DNA from 3 places in the Hydrogenophaga taeniospiralis genome. Region 1 is predicted to be linked to each of the others. Evidence: predicted binding sites of a transcription regulator. Region 1 holds the regulator's gene; each other region holds the start of a gene.
What was found. Region 1 encodes NrdR, which represses ribonucleotide reductase genes. Its sites were predicted from a motif close to CACNANATNTNGTG; they were not measured.
Positions count from the first base shown of each region.

Region 2: a site for NrdR is predicted at 2,566-2,579, ahead of KIH07_RS02040 (ribonucleoside triphosphate reductase). Genes of this name have one in related genera too.
Region 3: a site for NrdR is predicted at 4,140-4,153, ahead of KIH07_RS08495 (ribonucleoside-diphosphate reductase subunit alpha). Genes of this name have one in related genera too.

Region 1 covers NZ_JAHBAG010000001.1:4,030,261-4,037,359, forward strand. Annotated here, with positions in the region: gene KIH07_RS19345 (DUF349 domain-containing protein) at 1-230, opposite strand, end outside; gene KIH07_RS19350 (lytic transglycosylase domain-containing protein) at 1,014-1,865, shown strand; ZMP/ZTP riboswitch at 1,945-2,114, shown strand; gene glyA (serine hydroxymethyltransferase) at 2,166-3,410, shown strand; gene nrdR (transcriptional regulator NrdR) at 3,514-3,975, shown strand; gene KIH07_RS19365 (GspH/FimT family pseudopilin) at 4,136-4,621, shown strand; gene pilV (type IV pilus modification protein PilV) at 4,611-5,084, shown strand; gene KIH07_RS19375 (PilW family protein) at 5,093-6,151, shown strand; gene KIH07_RS19380 (pilus assembly protein) at 6,202-6,723, shown strand; gene KIH07_RS19385 (pilus assembly protein) at 6,755-7,099, shown strand, end outside.
Region 2 covers NZ_JAHBAG010000001.1:438,578-445,676, forward strand. Annotated here, with positions in the region: gene KIH07_RS02030 (anaerobic ribonucleoside-triphosphate reductase activating protein) at 1-300, opposite strand, end outside; gene nrdD (anaerobic ribonucleoside-triphosphate reductase) at 290-481, opposite strand; gene KIH07_RS02040 (ribonucleoside triphosphate reductase) at 518-2,539, opposite strand; gene KIH07_RS02045 (6-pyruvoyl trahydropterin synthase family protein) at 2,727-3,092, opposite strand; gene queE (7-carboxy-7-deazaguanine synthase) at 3,315-3,947, opposite strand; gene KIH07_RS02055 (acyl-CoA dehydrogenase family protein) at 4,089-5,384, shown strand; gene KIH07_RS02060 (AraC family transcriptional regulator) at 5,870-6,754, shown strand; gene KIH07_RS02065 (LLM class flavin-dependent oxidoreductase) at 6,717-7,099, opposite strand, start outside.
Region 3 covers NZ_JAHBAG010000001.1:1,761,930-1,769,028, forward strand. Annotated here, with positions in the region: gene KIH07_RS08490 (ribonucleotide-diphosphate reductase subunit beta) at 1-903, opposite strand, end outside; gene KIH07_RS08495 (ribonucleoside-diphosphate reductase subunit alpha) at 1,046-3,961, opposite strand; gene ampD (1,6-anhydro-N-acetylmuramyl-L-alanine amidase AmpD) at 4,412-5,032, opposite strand; gene KIH07_RS08505 (sigma-54-dependent transcriptional regulator) at 5,022-6,530, opposite strand; gene KIH07_RS08510 (sensor histidine kinase) at 6,546-7,099, opposite strand, start outside.

The DNA of each region.
Region 1 (7,099 bases):
TGCGACAACTCCTTGAACACCTCGTTCATCAACTCCACCGACGGCCCACTGCCCAGCCACTCCCGGATGCGCGCCGCACGCTCGCCGGAGGTGGGTGCGGAAAACGCGCCTCCGGTGAGCGCATCCAGCGGATGTGGCGCGGAGGAGGTTGAGGGCTTGGTCGGGATGGGGGTATTCACGGCGGCGGCGTTGGATGGGGTCGGCGACTTGCGCAGGGGAAACAGCGACATCAAACAGGAGACTCAGAAAAGGAAGGGTTCGACACCGTGCCGGCATCGAGCAAGCGCGTATTGTCGCCGCTGTTCACGCACGCACAGAAAGGGACACCCCAGAAACGAGAAACCCCGATGGGCTGAACCCACCGGGGCTGACGGCGGGCGTAATGCACTTGCCGTCGGATTTGGCGGAGAGAGTTTGATGTCTCCCCAGCCTGGAAGCAACAGATTGCTCCCTTTGGAGCCGGCAGACGGTCAGACCGTGTTGCCAGCTGATGCCAGTCGCAATGACAGGCAAGCACAGGTTACCCCGGTTCGGCCATTGCTTCAAGGGTTTCGCCCAGGTGCGACCATGTGGATTTTCAATCACGCAACCACGGCCCATTCACCCGCCTCGAACGACCCACCCCGAGAACGAAAGGTATCAATTGCCCGACAAACGGTCAAAAGTGGCACACGGGACTGGAAGCCCGATCCACGCTGGTGGTGTCGCTAGGGATGTCTGTGCATCACAGTCCATCACATCTTCTTAATACACAAAAGTCATAATAAATAACATCTTAAACATTGACTTGACATGTACAACTCCATAACATCCGTCGGCTTTGCCCATCCAGGGTAAACCCGACCCGCTGCCGAACCCGGCTAAGTCGATCGCCAGGCCCATGAGGTCCTGCCGTCGATGGCGACCCAATCCAGTCGACCGGACCCACCCGTCAGGGCGACACAGAAAGGAGCGACAACATGACAGCGCAACAACAACAAACAAGGAGCACCAAAGGTGCCAAGGCGGCCCTCATGGCCGCACTGGGCGATGTGTCCCGCGGCTTTTTCGACATCACCCACAATGGCCTGGCGCTGCTGGGCACCCTGCTGGCCGTCGGACTGATCACGCTGGCCGCGCGCAGCGATCTGCGAACCAGCGCCGAACAACAGCTGCTCGGCTGGTTGCTGGAGCGCCAAGTAGCAACGACCGAAACCGCAGACGCGGCCGTGTTCAACCCCGAGCCCAGCGCCATCGAGCGCGTCACCGCCGTCCAGCCGACCGACCTCCCAAAACAGCAGGCCAATGTGGCCTTCTGGTTGAGCCGCAAATACCGTGTGGCGCCCGAACCCCTGAGCGTGCTGGTGGCGGAGGCCTTTGACGTCGGCCAGAAAGCCCGGGTAGATCCCACGCTGATCCTCGCGGTCATGGCCATCGAGTCGCGTTTCAACCCGTTTGCACAGAGCCCCGTGGGTGCACAAGGCCTGATGCAGGTGCTGACCCGGGTCCACACCGACAAATACGAGGATTTCGGCGGGCGACTGGCGGCCTTCGACCCGGTGTCGAACCTTCGTGTGGGCGCCAAAGTGCTGCAGGACTGCATCAAGCAGGCAGGCTCGATCGAGGGCGGCCTGCGGCTTTACGTGGGCGCAGTCTCATCCGATGGCGGTGACTACATCAACAAGGTCATGGCGGAACACCTGCGCATCCAGAGCGTGGCCCTGGGCAAACCCATGCCACGCTATTTCCCGCAAATCCAACGCACCCAGGTGATCGCACCCGCGACCGTCGAGCCCACACCCGAGCCAGACTCTGCGACCGACTTCGAAGCGGAAGCGCCTGCGGCCCCCGTCGTCCCACCCGAGACGCCTCTGGCGAACTCGTGATCGAGCCGCACACGCAAACCCCACGGGCGTCCGATCTCTCCATTTGACAGCCATGGCCCGCGCAAGCCTCGGCTAAACTAACCGGGTACGCGACTGGCGATAGGCGCACCAACCGAAGGACGAACTCCTTCTGACTGGCTGCGTTGACGTGGCCCCCCGGCGCTGAAAGCGATCAGCGGCCGGGACAACCACTGGGAAGCGTGCCGCCCGGCCCGACCGGGTGTTCAGCCGTTCGCCTGGGCAGCCCCTGCCGATGTGGTCCACATCGCGCCGGGATCCACGTTACCCAAGACTGCCACCATGTACGACCGCAACATCCTCATCGAGCAAACCGATCCCGAACTGTTTGCCGCCATCCAGGCCGAAAACGCGCGCCAGGAACACCACATCGAGCTGATCGCCAGCGAAAACTACGCTTCACCCGCGGTCATGGCCGCCCAGGGCACCCAGCTCACCAACAAATACGCCGAAGGCTATCCGGGCCGCCGCTACTACGGTGGCTGCGAGTACGTGGACGTGGCCGAACAGCTGGCCATTGACCGTGTGAAACAGATCTTCGGCGCCGACGCCGCCAACGTGCAACCGCATTGCGGCGCCTCGGCCAACGAGGCCGTGTTCCTCGCCTTCCTCAAGCCGGGCGACACCATCATGGGCATGAGCCTGGCCGAAGGTGGTCACCTCACCCACGGCATGGCGCTCAACATGAGCGGCAAGTGGTTCAACGTGGTCAGCTACGGCCTGAACGACAAGGAAGAAATCGACTACGACGCCATGGAGCGCAAGGCCCACGAGACCAAGCCCAAGCTCATCATTGCCGGCGCCTCGGCCTACAGCCTGCGCATTGATTTCGAACGCTTCGCCAAAGTGGCGAAAGACGTCGGCGCCATCTTCATGGTGGACATGGCCCACTACGCCGGACTGATTGCGGCTGGCGTGTACCCCAACCCAGTGCCTTTTGCCGACGTGGTGACCTCCACCACCCACAAGAGCCTGCGCGGCCCGCGCGGCGGCATCATCCTGATGAAGGCCGAGCACGAAAAAGCCATCAACAGCGCCATCTTCCCAGGACTGCAGGGTGGCCCGTTGATGCACGTGATCGCGGCCAAGGCCGTGGCTTTCAAGGAAGCACTGGCGCCGGAGTTCAAGGCCTATCAGCAACAGGTGGTGAAGAACGCCCAGATCGTGGCCGAGACCCTGACCCAGCGTGGGCTGCGCATCGTGAGCGGCCGCACCGAGAGCCACGTGATGCTGGTGGACCTGCGCGCCAAGGGCATCACCGGCAAGGAAGCCGAGGCCGTGCTGGGCAGCGCCCACATGACGATCAACAAGAACGCCATCCCCAACGACCCAGAAAAGCCGATGGTCACCAGCGGCGTGCGCATCGGCACCCCGGCCATGACCACCCGAGGCTTCAAGGACGAAGAGGCCCGGCTGACCGCCAACCTGATCGCCGACGTGCTGGACAACCCGCGCGACCCAGCCAACATCGAGGCCGTGCGCGCCAAGGTCAACGCGCTGACGGCCCGGTTCCCGGTCTATAAATAAGCCATGCTCCTGCCTGCGCCGCCGCGCGGGACGCGATCCGTCATCGGTAGCGCATCTCGCCAGTGGGCGGCCAGGCAGCAACCCTCTGTATATTGGTGTACCCATGAAATGCCCCTTCTGCGGTCACCTGGAGACCCAGGTCGTTGAGACCCGGATCTCCGAAGACGCCGACTTCATCCGCCGCCGCCGCCAATGTGGCCACTGCGAAAAGCGCTTCACCACCTATGAGCGCCCGGAAGTCAGCTTTCCAGCCGTGGTGAAAAAAGACGGTCGGCGCGTCGACTACGTGCCCGCCAAGCTCAGGGCGTCCTTCGCGCTGGCGCTGCGCAAACGCCCGGTCAGCACCGAGCAGGTCGACGCCGCCATCGAGCGCATCGAAGAAAAGCTGCTCAACCTGGGCGTCCGCGAAGTTCCCGCCACCCGCCTGGGTGAAATGGTGATGCGCGAACTCAAGAAGCTCGACAAAGTCGCCTACATACGCTTCGCGAGCGTGTACCGCAGCTTCGACGATGTGAACGAGTTCATGGACGCCGTGAGAGAAACCACCTCACGCAGCAGTGGCTGAAGCACCAAGGGCATCAACCCCGTTTCCGTACAGCCGGACAGACGCTCCGTCCATCGTTCTTCGTACATCCGGGCCAAACCCGACTGTTACGCTATGAAAACATAGCAGGCCAGAGGTTACTCTGACCTTGTTACCAGTTGCTGTTTGTTTCGGAGATCGATTGGACAAGTCCACATACCCATTGAGCAAACCGACTCGACACCGTTCGGGCGGCTTTACGCTCATCGAGCTGATGGTGACGCTCGCCGTGGCAGCGATCCTTCTGGGTATCGCCGTACCCAGCTTCCAGGGCATGATGGAAAAAAATCGGGTCGCTGCGCAATCCAACGAGTTGCTGGGTGGGCTGCAAACCGCGCGCAGCGAGGCCATTCGCAAGAACGCAACGCACCGGTTCTGCAGTGCGAGCACTGGCTGGATCGTTCGCACGCCCTCTTCAGCCACGGCCATCCGCGAAGGCACCCTGCAAGGCAGCACCACGGTGGGCACCTTCTGCGCAGACTACCGGGCCGACGGCCTGCCTTACAGCTGCACCTGCGACACGGCCACCGTCGGTACCACCTTGATCACCGGTGGCCAGATCACCATCACGTCAGGCGCACAAACCCGCAACATCCGGATTCGCACGGGATCGATCCATGTCGAATAAACACAGACAACCTGCCCGTCCGGCGCGTGCCGGCCGTTCTTCCCAACGAGGCTTCGGCCTCATCGAAGTGCTCGTGGCCGTGCTCGTGCTGGCCATCGGCCTGCTGGGCATTGCAGGCCTGCAAAGCAGTACGCTGAAGAACAACCAGAGCGCATTCGAGCGCAGCCAGGCCGTGACCTTGAGCTACCTGATGCTGGACGCGATGCGCGCCAACGTGAATGCCGCGCGTACCGGGCAATACAACATCAGCAGAACATGCAGCGTCAGCGCCAGCACCACACTGATTACCAGCGACCAACGTCTCTGGATGCAGGCGCTGAAGCAGACCCTGGGAGATCGTGACACCACCTGCGGACAAATCACCTGCCAGGGTGAGCGATGCACCGTCCGCATCTTCTGGGACGACACGCGGGCTATCAGCGGCGACTCCAATCAGATGGTCGAGACGATCAGTGTGCTGTGAGAACAACCATGACCCAGCGTCCCAGAATTTCCAGACCCCGCCCCTCCCGCAGACAGATTCGCGGCTTCGGTATTGTTGAGCTCATGGTGGCCATTGCGCTGGGGTTGTTCCTGGTGGGTGGCGTCATCGGCGTGTTCGTCACCAATCAGCAGGCTTATCGCACCACCGAGCAGCTCTCCCGCATGCAGGAAAGCGGACGCACCGCCGTGGAACTGATGGCGCGGCAAGTGCGCGAAGCCGGCGGAAGTCCGTGTGGTCGGGGTGTGCCCACCGCGGATGTGATAAACCCTGATTCCGGTGGCAGCGCCTTCTGGTGGGCCAATTGGACCGATGGCATCCGGGGCTATGACAACAGTACGGCAGCCAACGGCATCACCATCGGAACCGGTGCGGGTCAACGGGTCGATGGCACCGATGCGGTCTTCCTGGTGTTTGGCAACCTGAACACCGGCGTGCGGATCAACGGGCACGTTCCCACTTCGGCCCAGTTTGACGTAGGCACCAACAGTCATGGCCTAGTGGATGGCGACATCGTACTGGTGTGCAACTATCGGCAGGCCGCTCTTCTGCAGGTGACCAGTGCGAGTACCTCCAATAGCACTGTGGTTCACAACACAGGTGTTGCTGGGGTGTCGCCCGGAAACTGCAGCAAGGGTTTGGGCTACCCCACCGATTGCTCGAACGTCAACGGCAATCTGTACGACTTCAGTGGCGGCTACATGGTCAAGCTGACCAGCGAGATCTGGTACATCGGATTCAATGGGCGTGGTGGGCGGTCTCTATACAGAGCACGATTGGTGAACAGCGGTGGAACAGTCAGCGCAACGCCGCTGATTGAAGAGATTGCCGAAGGTGTCACCGACATGCAACTGACCTATCTGGAAACAGACGCCACGGGTGCATTGCCGACCGACTACGCGACCGCAGCCTCCGTCACCAGTTGGCCCCGGGTCAATGCCGTTCGCGTCACGCTGACCTTACAAAGCCTGCAGAACGTGGGCACCGACGGCGCCGCCCTGCAGCGCCAGATGACGCACGTGGTCACCCTTCGCAACCGCCTGCCATGAAGCCATTGCACACTTCCCACATACCCGCACCGAGACAGGAGCGCGGCGCCGTGCTCATCATCTCGCTCATCCTGCTGGTCCTCATCACATTGATCGGCGTGGCCAGTCTGCGCAACGTGGTGCTGGAAGCGAAGATGTCCTCCAACTTCTACGACCGCAGCCTAGCCTTCCAGTCGGCTGAAGCTGGGCTGCGTGCAGGCGAAGCCGTGGCCGCGGCTCAGGCCCAGACAACCCCCAAGCACACCAGTGCCCTGGCGCTCGCCGCGCCCACCAACGCCACCGAATGCAGTTCAACCTGTTCCGGCGGCCTGTGCTCCGCGCCGGGTCTCTACTGTGAAGGCCGTTGGGCCATGAACGGTTTCTCAGGTTGGACCAACGCCACCGTCAGCCTGAATACCCAGGCCGGGTCCTCGCCGCAGTATTTCGTGGAATTCCTGGGCAACGCGTTCCCCTGCGACCCCAGCACACCGCTGGTGAATGTCACCTGCGCCCGCTACCGCATCACGGCGCGCAGCCAAGCCGGATCCGATCGGGCGGAAGTGATTCTGCAGTCCGTCTACGCCACGGAATGACACCAAAAAAGTGAAAAGAAGGAAGGTCATCATGAAGCTGTCCACGCTCGCCAACCGTGTCGCAAAGGTGGCACTGACCACCCTGGCGGCCGGCATTTATCTCAGTGCCGGTGCCGTGACATGGCCCAGCACCCCTCTGGGGTCTACCACCAATGCCACCCCCATGACCATGCTGGTCATGAGCAAGGACCACAAGCTGTTCTACGAGGCCTACAACGATGCCAGCGACGTCGATGGTGATGGCACGCTGGACATCCGGTTCAAGCCGTCGATCAACTACTACGGCTTGTTTGACTCCGGTTATTGCTACAACTACAGCAGCGACCGTTTTGAGCCGGCCGGCACCACGGACAATCTGGGCCGTTGTACCGGCTCG
Region 2 (7,099 bases), 3.6 Mb from region 1:
GGTCAGCGCCGGCACCAGCGCGGCCTGCAGCGTGGGCTCGCCGCCCGAGAACACCACGCCGTCGAGCAGCCCGCGGCGCTGCTGCAGAAACGCCCGCACGTCCGACCACGCCAGCGCGCCGGGGGCCACCGCGTCCAGCAAGGCCGGGTTGTGGCAATAGCCGCAGCGCCAGGGGCAGCCCTGGCAGAACACCACGGCCGCCAGCCGGCCGGGGAAGTCGATGCCGGTGAGCCGCGTCAGGCCGCCGATGCGCAATGCATCGGCAGTTCGCGGCGTGGCAGGCGGTGCCTCAGCCGGCACGGCCTGATTCAACAAAGAAGCGCCGTTCGGCGTGTTCGCCCTGCTTGCCCCGGTTGAAGCTGCTCACGGGGCGGTGGTAGCCCATGACGCGGGTCCAGACCTCGCAGGGTTGGCGCTCGTCGTCGCGCAGGGTGATATCAGCAGCCGTTGACTTGACGGCAGATGGGGTCGATGCGTTCATGGGTGTTTCCTTTTGGGGTGGTTGAAAGACGGGGTATCAAGCGGCTTGCAACTGGCGTTTGGCGGCCAGTTTTTCCGCATCGCACACGGGGCAGAACGGGTGCTCGCCAGCGAGGTAGCCGTGGGTCGGGCAGATGGAGAAGGTGGGCGTGACGGTGATGTAGGGCAGGCGGTAGTTGGTCAGCGCGCGCTGCACCAGCGCGCGGCAGGCCTCGCCGCTGGTCAGGCGCTCGCCCATGTACAGGTGCAGCACGGTGCCGCCGGTGTACTTGCGCTGCAGCGGGGCCTGGCGCTCCAGCGCCTCGAACGGATCGTCGGTGAAACCCACGGGCAGCTGCGAGGAGTTGGTGTAATAGGGCTGCTCGGGTGTGCCGGCCTGCAGGATCGTGGGCCAGCGCTTGCGGTCTTCGCGCGCGAAGCGGTAGGTGGTGCCTTCGGCCGGCGTGGCCTCCAGGTTGTACAGGTGCCCGGTCTCCTCCTGAAAGGCCACGATGCGCTCGCGCACGTGGTCGAGGAAGCGCAGCGCGAAGGCGTGGCCCTCGTCGGTGCCGATGTCGTGCGCGTCGCCGCTGAAGTTGCGCACCATCTCGTTGATGCCGTTCACGCCCAGGGTGCTGAAGTGGTTGCGCAGCGTGCCCAGGTAACGCTTGGTGTAGGGGAACAGGCCCTGGTCCATGAGCCGCTGGATCAGCTTGCGTTTGGTCTCCAGGCTCTGCTTGCCCAACTCCAGCAGGCGGTCCAGCGCGGCCAGCAGGCCGGCTTCGTCGCCCGCGTGCAGGTGGCCCAGGCGGGCGCAGTTGACCGTGACCACGCCCAGGCTGCCGGTCTGCTCGGCGCTGCCGAACAAGCCGTTGCCGCGCTTGAGCAGCTCGCGCAGATCGAGCTGCAGGCGGCAGCACATGGAGCGCACCATGTTCGGCTGCAGCTCCGAGTTGATGAAGTTCTGGAAGTACGGCAGGCCGTACTTGGCCGTCATGTCGAACAGGCGCCGCGCGTTCTCGCTCTCCCAGGGGAAATCGGGCGTGATGTTGTAGGTGGGAATGGGGAAGGTGAAGACCCGGCCCTTGGCGTCGCCCTCGGTCATGACCTCGATGTAGGCGCGGTTGATCAGGTCCATCTCGGCCTGCAGCTCGCCGTAGCAGAACGGCATCTCGCGGCCCGCGATCACCGGCACCTGCTCGCGCAGGTCTTCGGGGCAGACCCAGTCGAAGGTGAGGTTGGTGAACGGCGTCTGCGTGCCCCAGCGCGAGGGCACGTTGAGGTTGTAGATCAGCTCCTGGATGCACTGGCGCACGGCGGCGTAATCCATGCCGTCCTGCCGCACATAGGGCGCCATGTAGGTGTCAAAGGACGAGAAGGCCTGCGCGCCGGCCCACTCGTTCTGCAGCGTGCCCAGGAAGTTGACGATCTGCCCCACGGCCGAGGACATGTGTTTCGGCGGCCCCGACTCCACCTTGCCCGGCACCCCGTTGAGGCCCTCGTTGAGCAGGGTGCGCAGCGACCAGCCCGCGCAGTAGCCGCTGAGCATGTCGAGGTCGTGGATGTGGATGTCGCCCTCGCGGTGGGCTGCGCCGATCTCGGGCGTGTAGACGTGCGAGAGCCAGTAGTTGGCCGTGACCTTGCCGGCCACGTTGAGGATCAGGCCGCCCAGCGAATAGCCCTGGTTGGCGTTGGCGTTGACGCGCCAGTCGGCGCGCGTGAGGTATTCGTTGATCGACGATTCCACGTCCACCAGGGTCTGGCGGTCGGTGCGCAGGCGGGCGTGCTGTTCGCGGTAGACGATGTAGGCGCGCGCCGTCTTGAAGTGGTTGGCCGCGATCAGCGTCTGCTCGACCACGTCCTGCACCTGTTCGATGTGCGGCGCCTCACCGCGAAAGCGGTGGATCAGCACCTTGATCACCTGCGCGCACAGCAGCGCGGCCTCCGGCTCGTCGAACTCGCCGCTGGCGGCCCCGGCGCGGGCCAGCGCCGCACCGATCTTGTGGGCATTGAACGGCTCGCGCTGACCACCTCGCTTGACCACCTCGCGCGGCAAACTGACCACCATGGCGTCCTCCATCGGGCTCTCCTCATTCGGGGTTGAAACACTACCTATGGTGTGCACGATACCCATGACACGCTATATGTAGTTTGATGTGCGACAAGAAATCGCACGCCCCGGAGGCCCGAAAACGCCCAAAGACCGGCTTGATGCGCATCAAGCCGGCGCCCTGGCCCCGGCCCTGCCGCCGGGGGAGGGAAAGCGCCTAGCGGCGCAGCCGGCAGGCGTCGCCGCTGGCCTGGCGGCGCACCTCCACGCAGTCCAGCTGCTGCGCGTAGCGCGCCTCCATCGCGCGCCAGATGAAGGCGCAGAGGTTTTCCAGCGTGGCCGGGCCGAGGTCGGCCACCTCGTCGAGGAAGCGGTGGTCCAGCGCCTGGCGCAGGGTCTCGATGTGGCCGCGCAGGTGGGCCAGATCGACCAGCATGCCGCTCTCCGGGTCGGGCTCGCCCGCCAGCGTGACCTCGGCGATGTAGGTGTGGCCGTGGATGCGCAGGCTGGGCTCGACATCGATCTTGCGGCGCAAGGTGTGGGCGGCCTCGAAATAAAAGCTCTGACTCAGTTCGTATCTCATCTCAATCCATCTCTATCAACTCAATTCACATGCCACGGCAGTTCCCACACCGCATGAAACCTGGGCGCGCCGGCCCCTCACCCCAACCCTCTCCCCAGCGGGGAGAGGGAGCCAAACCCGCGGCCGGAGGGCGTGCCTCGCCCAGGGCACCCGTGGAACTGGCTTTGCCAGGCCACAGGGTGCGCCCCCTCCGGGGGGACGCCGCGAAGCGGCGCAGGGGGGTCATCGGATCCCCAACACCTTGTGCGTCTGCACCGAGAGCCGCCAGCGCGGGTCGGCCAGGCACAGCGCGGTGGCCAGCTCGGTGTTGCGGCGCGCCAGCGGGCCGTCCATGGCCTGCAGGAAATGGTGTTCGAACGGCAGCTCGGCCAGCGCCGCCAGGTCCAGCCCGTCCTGCGGCACCACCACCTTCAACTCCTGCCCGCGGGTGAGCAGCAGCGGAGCGCCGGCCTTGGGGCTCACACACACCCAGTCCAGCCCGGCGGGTGGCGCGAGCGTGCCATTGGTTTCCACCGCGATGGTGAAGCCGCGCGCGTGCAGCGCGCCGGTCAGGGCCTCGTCCACCTGCAGCAGCGGCTCGCCCCCGGTCAGCACCACCAGGCCGGGGGCAGCGCCGGCGGGCCACTGCCCGGCGATGGTGTCGGCCAGGGCCTCGGCGGTGGTGAACTTGCCGCCCAGCGTGCCGTCGGTGCCCACGAAGTCGGTGTCGCAGAAGCTGCAGACCGCGCTGGCGCGATCGGCCTCGCGCCCGCTCCAGAGGTTGCAGCCGGCAAAGCGGCAGAACACCGCCGCGCGGCCGGCGTTGGCACCCTCGCCCTGCAGGGTGTAGAAGATTTCCTTGACGCTGTAGGTCATGGTGAGAGCCGGGTTGGCCGCGAAACAGGCGGCGCCCGGGGTTGTATCGAAGAGGCCGATATTGTCCGCCACCGGGGCCCACGGCCGGTCCGCTGTCGCGTGGGCGCTGACAAGCGGCCCGGCGCTCCCCACAATGCCCGCATGGACTTTGAGCACAGCCCCCGGGCGCAGGCGCTCCAGCAGCAGCTGGAGACCTTCATGCAGCGTTACCTGCTGCCCCACAACGCGGCCTGGCACCAGGCGGTGCAACTGGGGCAATACCCGCCGCCGTTCCTGGACGACCTGAAGACCCTGGCGCGCGAAGAAGGCCTGTGGAACCTGTTCCTGCCCAGCCTGTGCGACGGCGAGCCCGGCACCCGCCTGGACAACCTGGACTACGCGCCGCTGGCCGAAACCATGGGTCGGCTGCACTGGGCGCCCGAGGTGTTCAACTGCAGCGCGCCCGACACCGGCAACATGGAGTTGTTGCACCGCTTCGCCACGCCCGCGCAGCGCACGCGCTGGCTCACGCCGCTGCTGGACGGCACGATCCGCTCGGCCTTCGCCATGTCCGAGCCCGACGTGGCCTCGTCCGACCCGACCAACCTGCAGACCACGGTGCGGCGCGAGGGCGACGAGCTGGTGTTGAACGGCCGCAAGTGGTTCATCACCGGCGCGGCGCATCCGGGCTGCAGGCTGCTGATCGTGATGGCGCGCAACGCGCCCGACGACACCGCCACGCCCGAGACGAAACACCACCAGCACAGCATGGTGCTGGTGCCGCTGGACACGCCGGGTGTGGAGGTGGTGCGCAACATCAGCGTGGTGCACCACCACGCGCCCGAGGGGCATTGCGAGATCGTCTTTCGCCAGGTGCGCGTGCCGGCCAACCAGCTGCTCGGCGGCTGGGGCGAGGGCTTTGCGATGGCGCAGGCGCGCCTGGGGCCGGGCCGGGTGCACCACTGCATGCGCACCATCGGCCAGTGCGAACTGGCGCTGGAACTCGCCACCGAACGCGCGCTGGAGCGCCGCAGCTTTGGCAAGACGCTGGCCGACTACGCCAACGTGCAGGAGTGGATCGCGATGTCGCGCATCGAGATCGACCAGGCGCGCCTGCTGGTGTTGCGCTGCGCCTGGCTGCTCGACCACCCGGAGCGCGTCGAACCCGCGGCCCTGCGCGCGCAGGTGGCCGCGATCAAGGTGGTGGCCGCGGGCCTGCAGACCCGCGTGGTGGACCGCGCCATGCAGATCTTCGGCGCCATGGGCCTGTCGCCCGACACCCCGCTGGCGCAGTTCTGGACCTGGGGCCGCGCCCTGCACCTGCTCGACGGGCCCGACGAGGTGCACCTGCGCAGCGTGGCGCGCCACGAGTTGGACCGGGCGCGGGGGCGCATGGGGTCTTCTTCCGCTTACTTCACGACACCGGAGCAGATGCGGGCGCCACCGCGATTGCACTGAGCCCCCACGCTCCGCCGCTGGCGCGGGTCGCTGCCCCCCAAGGGGGCGCGAATCCAGCTTGGGGCGGCCCGGCGCTGGATTCCTGAGCCCCCACGCTCCGCCTCTGCGCGGGTCGCTGCCCCCCAAGGGGGCGCGAATCCAGCTTGGGGCGGCCCGGCGCTGGATTCCTGAGCCCCCACGCTCCGCCTCTGCGCGGGTCGCTGCCCCCCAAGGGGGCGCGAATCCAGCTTGGGGCGGCCCGGCGCTGGATTCCTGAGCCCCCACGCTCCGCCGCTGGCGCGGGTCGCTGCCCCCCAAGGGGGCGCGAATCCAGCTTGGGGCGGCCCGGCGCTGGATTCCTGAGCCCCACGCTCCGCCGCTGCGCGGGTCGCTCTTCATCGGTCGAGCGATCCTGGCAGCGATCCGTGGCACCCAGTGTCTGGTCGCGGACTGTTCGAATAGGATCATTTCGTACAAAATTCATATCCTTTCGTCCAACCATCGGCATGACCTCTCCGCCCCCGCCCATCGACCGCCTGTCCGGCCTGCTGGAGCGTTTTCCCGTGCGCGCCGAGCTGTCCTTCACCGGCACGCTCTGTGGCGTGCAAAGCTTCACGCCGCCGCCGGGCATGGGTTACCTCCACCTGCTGCGCCGGGGCACGCTCGATGTCACGCACCCGCCGCGGCAGGCCGTGCCGCTGCGCCTGCACCTCAGCGCGCCCGCACTGCTGTTCTACCCGCGCGCCATCGCCCACCACTTCCACAACCCGCCGATTGAGGGCTCGGACTTCACCTGTGCGCAGCTGTGGTTCGAGGGTGGCCAGGCGCACCCGCTGGTGCGCACCCTGCCCGGCGCCATCGTGCTGTCGCTGAACGAGGTCGAGGGGTTGGGGGCTTCTCTGGACCTGCTGTTCGCCGAGACCGGCCGCGTGCGCTGCGGCCACCGGCTGCTGGCCGACCGGCTGTTCGAGGTGGTGCTGATCCAGACCCTGCGCTGGCTGCTCGACCACCCGCACGAGGCCGGTGTGCCGCCCGGCCTGGTCACGGGCCTGTCGGACCTTCGGCTGGCGCGGGCCATCGGGGCGATGCACGATGCACCCGGCGAGCCCTGGAGCGTCGAGCAGCTGGCGGCTGCGGCCGGCATGTCGCGCACCAGCTTCACCAGCCTGTTCCGGCAACTGGTGGGCCAGACGCCGGCGGACTACCTGAGCGACTGGCGCATCGGGCTGGCCCAGACGGGCCTGGCGCGGGGCAGCTCCATCAAGCTGCTGGCCAGCGAACTGGGCTACGCCAACCCCTCGGCCCTGAGCCGCGCCTTCGCCGCCAAGACCGGGCGTTCACCGCGCGAATGGCTCAAGGGATCGTTGCCGCCGGCACCACCGGCGCGCTGAGCCCCATCGCCTGCGCCGCGATGTCCAGCGAGCGCAGCCGCAGCGCCGGGTCGAACAGGTCGCTGACCAGCATGAACTCGTCGGCCTGGGTGGCGTTGGCGAGTTGCTGCAAACCGGCGCGCACCGTCTCCGGCCCACCGACCACTGCGCAGGCCAGGAAGTCGGCGATCGCCGCGCGGGCCTGCGCGTCCAGGTGCTCCATGAAGCCGGCCACCGGCGCGGGCAGCTGGCCGCGCTGGCCGGTGAGGATGCCCAGCACGCGCTGGTAGGTGCTGCTGGCCAGGTACTGCGCCTCCTCGTCGGTGGGCGCGGCCACCAGCGGCACGCCCACGATGGCGTAGGGCT
Region 3 (7,099 bases), 2.3 Mb from region 1:
CACGGCCTTGATGAACAAGGCCTTGATCTCGGCCTTGAATTCCGGCGTCCACAGCATCGGATTTTCCAGCTTGATCGCGTTGATCAGGTCGATGCCGAAATTGCAGTGCATGGACTCGTCGCGCAGGATGTACTGGTACTGCTCAGCGGCACCCGTCATCTTGTTCTGGCGACCGAGCGCGAGAATCTGTGTGAACCCGACGTAGAAGAACAGGCCTTCCATGAGACAGGCAAACACGATCAGGCTCTTGAGCAGGGTCTGGTCGTCCTTCTCTGTGCCGGTCTTGAACGCCGGGTCCATGATCGCTTCGATGAAGGGGATCAGGAACTCGTCCTTGTCTCGGATCGACTGGACCTCGTTGTAGGCGTTGAAGATCTCGGACTCGTCCAGACCCAGCGACTCCACGATGTACTGGTAGGCGTGGGTGTGGATGGCCTCTTCAAACGCCTGGCGCAGCAGGAATTGGCGGCACTCGGGCGCCGTGATGTGGCGGTAGGTGCCCAGCACGATGTTGTTGGCGGCCAGCGAATCGGCGGTCACGAAGAAGCCGAGGTTGCGCTTGACGATGCGGCGCTCGTCTTCGGTCAGACCATTGGGATCTTTCCAGAGCGCGATGTCGCGGCTCATGTTCACTTCCTGCGGCATCCAGTGGTTGGCGCAGGTGGCGAGGTATTTTTCCCAGGCCCACTTGTACTTGAACGGCACGAGCTGGTTGACGTCGGTCTTGCCGTTGATGATGCGCTTGTCGGCCACGTTGATGCGGCGCGCGCCTGGCGTGCCTGCGCTGGCGGAAGAAGAGAGGGGGGCGTCAGACAGTGACACTGGCACACCCGGCATGCTGGTTGCCAGGGGAAGAGGTGCGGGCTTCGATGAGGGAGTGACTTGTTCGTCCCAGGTCAACATATGTGTGTCCAATTCTGCGGATTATCGAAGTGTCGGCATGAAATGCAAAGGACTCATGCGCGACGGGTGTGCTTTGTGTTGCGGTGTCGCATCGAACGCGCGAGCTTCGACACCACAACACATTGGCACGGACGGGTTCACATCACTGACAGGCTTCACAACCGGGGTCGTCGATGGCGCAGAACTTGATGTCGGTGGCGGGCTCCACCATCGCTTCACTGGTCGCGACCGGCGCACCCAAAGCGGTGTCGTTGCTGGTCATCGAAACGGCGTTGAGTTGACCCGTGCGACCGGTCGATTTTTCGACCTGGGTCGCCGATGTGGTGCGCAGGTAGTAGGTGGTCTTGAGACCACGCAGCCATGCGAGCTTGTAGGTGTCATCGAGCTTCTTGCCCGAGGCGCCGGCCATGTAGATGTTCAGGCTCTGTGCCTGGTCGATCCATTTCTGGCGCCGCGCGGCGGCTTCCACCAGCCACAGCGGTTCCACTTCGAACGCGGTGGCGTAGAGCGCCTTCACTTCTTGTGGCACGCGGTCGATGGGGCGCAAGGAACCGTCGAAGTGCTTGAGGTCCATGACCATCACGTCGTCCCACAGGCCCAGGCGCTTGAGGTCTTTCACAAGGTAGCTGTTGATGACGGTGAACTCGCCCGAGAGGTTGGACTTCACCGAGAGGTTGCCGAAGCAGGGTTCGATGGAGGCGTCCACACCGATGATGTTGGAGATGGTCGCGGTCGGTGCGATGGCCACACAGTTGGAGTTGCGCATGCCGTCCTGCGCGATCTTCTGGCGCAGCGCGTCCCAGTCCAGGCTGCTGGAGCGGTCCACGTCCACATAGCCACCGCGCTCGCACGCCAGCAGGTCCAGCGTGTCGGGAGGCAGGATGCCCTGGTCCCACAGCGATCCCTTGAAGCTGCTGTAGCGACCGCGTTCGCGGGCGAGTTCGGTGGAGGCCCAGTACGCGTAGTAGCAAACGGCTTCCATGGATCGATCGGCGAACTCCACCGCCTCGTTGGAGGCGTACGGGATGCGCAGCTCGTACAGGGCGTCCTGGAAGCCCATGACACCCAGGCCCACCGGGCGATGGCGCATGTTGGAGTCGCGTGCCTTCTTGACCGCGTAGTAGTTGATGTCGATCACGTTGTCGAGCATGCGCATCGCGGTCTTGATCGTGCGCTGCAGCTTGTCGTGGTCCAGCTGACGGGAGCCTTCGGTGGACCCGCTCTTGACGTGGTTGAGCAGGTTGACCGAACCCAGGTTGCAGACGGCGGTTTCGGTGTCGCTGGTGTTGAGCGTGATCTCGGTGCAGAGGTTGGAGCTGTGCACCACGCCGGTCTGCTGCTGTGGCGAGCGCACATTGCAGGCGTCCTTGAAGGTGATCCAGGGGTGGCCGGTTTCGAACAGCATCGAGAGCATCTTGCGCCACAGGTCGGTGGCGGGCAGCTTGCGGTAGGGCTTGATCTCGCCGCGCGCGGCCTTCTCTTCGTAGGCCACATAGGCGCGCTCGAAGTCGGCGCCAAAGCGGTCGTGCAGGTCGGGCACGTCGTTGGGCGAGAACAGGCTCCACTCGCCCTTTTCCATCACGCGCTTCATGAACAGATCGGGGATCCAGTTCGCCGTGTTCATGTCGTGCGTGCGGCGGCGGTCGTCGCCGGTGTTCTTGCGCAGCTCCAGAAATTCTTCGATATCCAGGTGCCAGGTTTCCAGGTAGGTGCAGACCGCGCCCTTGCGCTTGCCACCCTGGTTCACCGCGACGGCGGTGTCGTTGACGACCTTGAGGAAGGGCACGACCCCCTGGGATTCGCCGTTGGTGCCCTTGATGTGGCTGCCCAGGGCGCGCACGCGGGTCCAGTCGTTGCCCAGGCCGCCGGCGAACTTGGAGAGCAGCGCGTTTTCCTTGATGGATTCGTAGATGCCATCGAGGTCGTCGGGCACGGTGGTCAGGTAGCAGCTGGAGAGCTGCGAGCGCAGCGTACCGCTGTTGAACAGGGTGGGCGTGGACGACATGAAGTCGAACGAGGACAGCACCTCGTAGAACTCGATGGCGCGCGCTTCGCGGTCGATCTCATTGAGCGACAGACCCATGGCCACGCGCATGAAGAAAGCCTGTGGCAGTTCGATACGGCTCTTGCGCACATGCAGGAAGTAGCGGTCGTACAGGGTCTGCAGGCCGAGGTAGTCGAACTGCAGATCGCGCTCGGGCTTGAGCGCGGCACCCAGGCGGGCCAGGTCGAACTGCTGCAGCCGCTCGTCGAGCAGTTCGTTCTGCACACCTTTCTTGATGAACTGCGGGAAGTAGTCGGCGTAGCGTGCGCCCATGTCGCTGGAGGGCACTTCTTCGCCGATCACTTCCTTCACGATGGTGTGCAGCAGCAGGCGCGCGGTGGCGTAGGTGTAGTCGGGGTCTTTTTCGATCAGGGTGCGCGCGGCCAGGATGGAGGCCTTGTAGACCTCTTCGATCGGCACGCCGTCGTACAGGTTGCGCTTGGTCTCGGCGACGATGGGGTCGGCCTTGACGTCTTTGCCCAGGCCCTTGCACGCGTCTTCGATCAGGTGTTGCAGGCGGTTCAGGTCTAGGGGGACCCGCTGGCCGCCATCCATCACGTGCAGCAGGGCTTCGGCGGGTTTGGCTTCCTCGGCCTGGTGGGCACGTTCCTGGGTGCGGCGCTCTCGGTACAGCACGTAGGCGCGGGCGACTTCGTGGTGACCGCTGCGCATCAGGCCGAGCTCCACGTGGTCTTGCACGTCTTCGATGTGGAAGGTGCCGCCGCCCGGGCGCGAACGCATCAGCGCGCGCACCACCGTCTGCGTCAGCGCGTCCACGGTTTCGCGCACGCTGGCCGATGCAGCGCCCTGGGTGCCGTGCACCGCCAGGAAAGCTTTCATCAGGGCCACGGCGATCTTGCTGGGCTCGAAGGGGACGACCGCGCCATTGCGGCGAATGATCTGGTAGTTGGCGAAAACCGGGCTGGCGGTGGCATGCGCCGCGGTGCCGAAGGCGCCAGCGGCGGGTGCGGCAGAAGCGGTGCTCAAAGGGGAGTGGGATTGGGCTGTCAGCATGGGTCCTCTTTCATTTGTTGTTGGTGGCCTGCCCCGGTGCCGTGCGGCTGGGCAGGTGTTGGGCGGGCCGGTTTCAGGGCCGTGTCGGGCGGTGTGCGGAGGCTGCGGACCGGGGTCGGCGTGCCACGGCAGAAGGCCGTCAGCGTGAAATGCGCTGGTGCCGCGAAAGCACAGGGCACACTATATCTGGTGTGTCGGTGCCATTCAAGCCACTACCGGTAGCGTTTGAAAAAAAATATGGGTGCACCCGATTGGGGCTTTTCGGTGGGCGAAAAAACGCCCGAGAGCCCACTTGCCTGTCGCCGGTTCCATGGTCCGGAACGCCCCGGATTTTCTGGAACCTTGTTGGGAGAACCCAGTGATTTCGAACCCTCTGGGCGGATTCGGGTCTGAAAGCCGCGTCGATGCGGGCGGTGAAGAATCGGCTGCGGTTGCCGATGCGCGGGCGGCTCAATCGTCGGCGGTGAAAACCCGGTCTGTGTCTTCGGGAAAACACCGACGTGGCCAACCCAGGCCCCGCCGCAGCTGCGACCAGTCAAAGCCCGGCCCCGGGTCCTGCTTGCGTCCGGGCGCAATGTGCTCGTGGCCCGCCACATGGGCCACCGGATAACGTGTGCGCAGGCTGGCACACAAGCGGATCAGCGCGAGGTACTGCGCCGTCTCGAAGCGGTCGCCCTCCAGGCCCTCGAGCTCGATGCCGATGGAGTCGTCGTTGCAGTTGTCGCGTCCCCGCCAGCACGACGCGCCGGCGTGCCAGGCGCGGGCGCCGGCGTCGACGAACTGCACCAGCTCGCCATCGCGCCGGATGAAGAAATGCGAGGACACTTCCATGCCCCGGATCTGTTCGAAGTAGGGATGGGCTTGCCAGTCGAGCTGGTTGGTGAAGAGCTGTTCCACCTCGGGGCCGCCATAGACGCCGGGGGGCAGGCTGATGGAGTGGATGACGATCAGGTCGATGTGTGCGCCGTGGGGGCGTGGCCCGAAATTGGGCGAGGGGCAATGCCGGGCCGCATCCAGCCAGCCGCCGTTCCAGTGCCAGCGGGGGGCTGCGTGCCTGGTTTCAGCCCGCATCGTTGTCGTCCGAGGGCATGGCAATGCCGAGCCGCTGGATGCGGTAGCGCATCTGGCGCAGGTTGAGCCCCAGCCGGGCCGCCGCGGCGGTGCGGTTGTAGTCGGTTTCCTTGAGGGCCTGGAGCAGCACCTGGCGCTCCTGCTGGTCCAGGTAGGTCTGCAGATCGGCCGGAATGCCGGGGCACGGCGGAGGGGCCGCTGTGTCGGCGTCGGTCGGTGGCAAGGGCTCGATGCTGGCCGGGATCGTGTCCAGTACGGTGTCGCCGAAGTCGTCGGGCTCGATGGTGTGGCCGCTGCTCAGCGCCAGGGCGCGCTGCAGCAGGTTTTCGAGCTCGCGCACATTGCCCGGCAGGTCCCGCGACTGAAGCCATTGCAGCGCCGCGCCGGACAATCCGGGCACGGCTTGCCCGGTCTCGTTGCAGATGCGTTGCAGCAGCGCGTGGGCCAGCTCGGGCAGGTCTTCGCGTCGGTCGCGCAGCGCGGGGGTGCGCAGTTCGATCACGTTGAGCCGGTAGAACAGGTCTTGCCGGAATTCCCCGGTCTTGACCAGCGCACCGAGATCGCGGTGGGTGGCACTGACCAGACGCACGTCCACCGCCTCGTCCTGCACGCCGCCGAGCGGGCGCACGCGCCGTTCCTGGATCACGCGCAGCAGCTTGGCCTGCATGGCCAGCGGGAGATCGCCGATCTCGTCGAGAAACAGGGTGCCGCCCTTGGCCGCCTGGAAGTAGCCTTCGCGGTCTTGCGTGGCGCCGGTGTAGGCGCCCTTGCGCACGCCGAAGAACTCGGCCTCGATCAGACTTTCCGGGATGGCGCCGCAGTTGACCGCGACGAGCGGGCCCGCGGCGCGGTGGCTGCATTCGTGCACCGCGCGCGCCACCAGTTCCTTGCCCGTGCCCGACTCGCCCAGGATCAATACCGGGGCCATGCTGGTGGCCACCTTTTCAATGCGGCCCTTGATCTGCGCGATGCTGGGCGCGTCGCCCACGATGCGCGTCAGGGCGCGCACGCCATCGGGCGGCGGTGGGGCGCTGCGCAGCTCGGCGATGGACGACGCGATCGCCGCGCGCGGACCGTCGGTTGGGGTGCGTTGCTGCAGCACCGCGGGCACATGGCGCTGGCTTTGCAGCGCGGCCAACACCGCGGCGCGCAGCTGCTTGAGATCAACCGGTTTGGTCAGGTAGTCGAACGCGCCGGTCTTGAGCGCTTCCACGGCGTTTTCGGCCGAACCGTAGGCGGTGATGACGATGCACCTTTCGGTGCGCTGGCTGGTGCTGAGTTCTCGCAGCAGCTCCAGGCCCAGGCCGTCGGGCAGGCGCATGTCGGTGATGAGCACATCAAACCGCTGCTGGGCCAGCCATTCGCGGGCCTGGGCCAGGTCCTGGGCCGAGACCACCTGGTGGCCTTCGCGCAGCAGTGTCAGCTCGTATAGCGTGCGCAGATCGGGCTCGTCGTCGACGACCAACACGGAGGCGGTGACGGGGGTGGGGGTGGGCATCTTGTGGCTCGGGCGTCAGCGGGGCGAACGGGGCAGATCACCCGGCAGGAGCGAGCCGGGGCGCGTGAGGCTGGGGATCGAGTCGCCTGGGGGGTACGAGAGGCTTTGCTGGACCGGTTGGCGTGGCGCGTTGGCCGACGACGCCATGAGCACGTAGAACTCGTTGCCTTCGCGCTGGTCCAGCCGGCTGCGCTGGTAGGCGATCTGGGCGCCATACCGTTCGCACAGCTCGCGGCAGATGTAGAGACCCAGACCGCTGGAACGGCTCTCGGAGGAGAAGAACGGTTCGAACAGGTGGCGCAGCACGCCGGCTTCCAGCGGTGCGCCATCGCTCCAGACCGACAGACGGATGCGGTCGTTTCCGCTGGGCTGGGTGATGACACGGATCGACGACGCGGTGCGGCTGGCGTGGTGCAGCGCGTTGTCGAGCAGGTTGATCAGCAGGCGGCGCAGGTGCTCGGGGTCGAAGCCGACGTGGGCCGTGGCTGCGTGGGTGTGTACCCCGAGCACGCGCTGGGCCTGGTTCTGCCGGATCCATTCGTGCGTGATCTGTCGCACCGTGTGGTCCA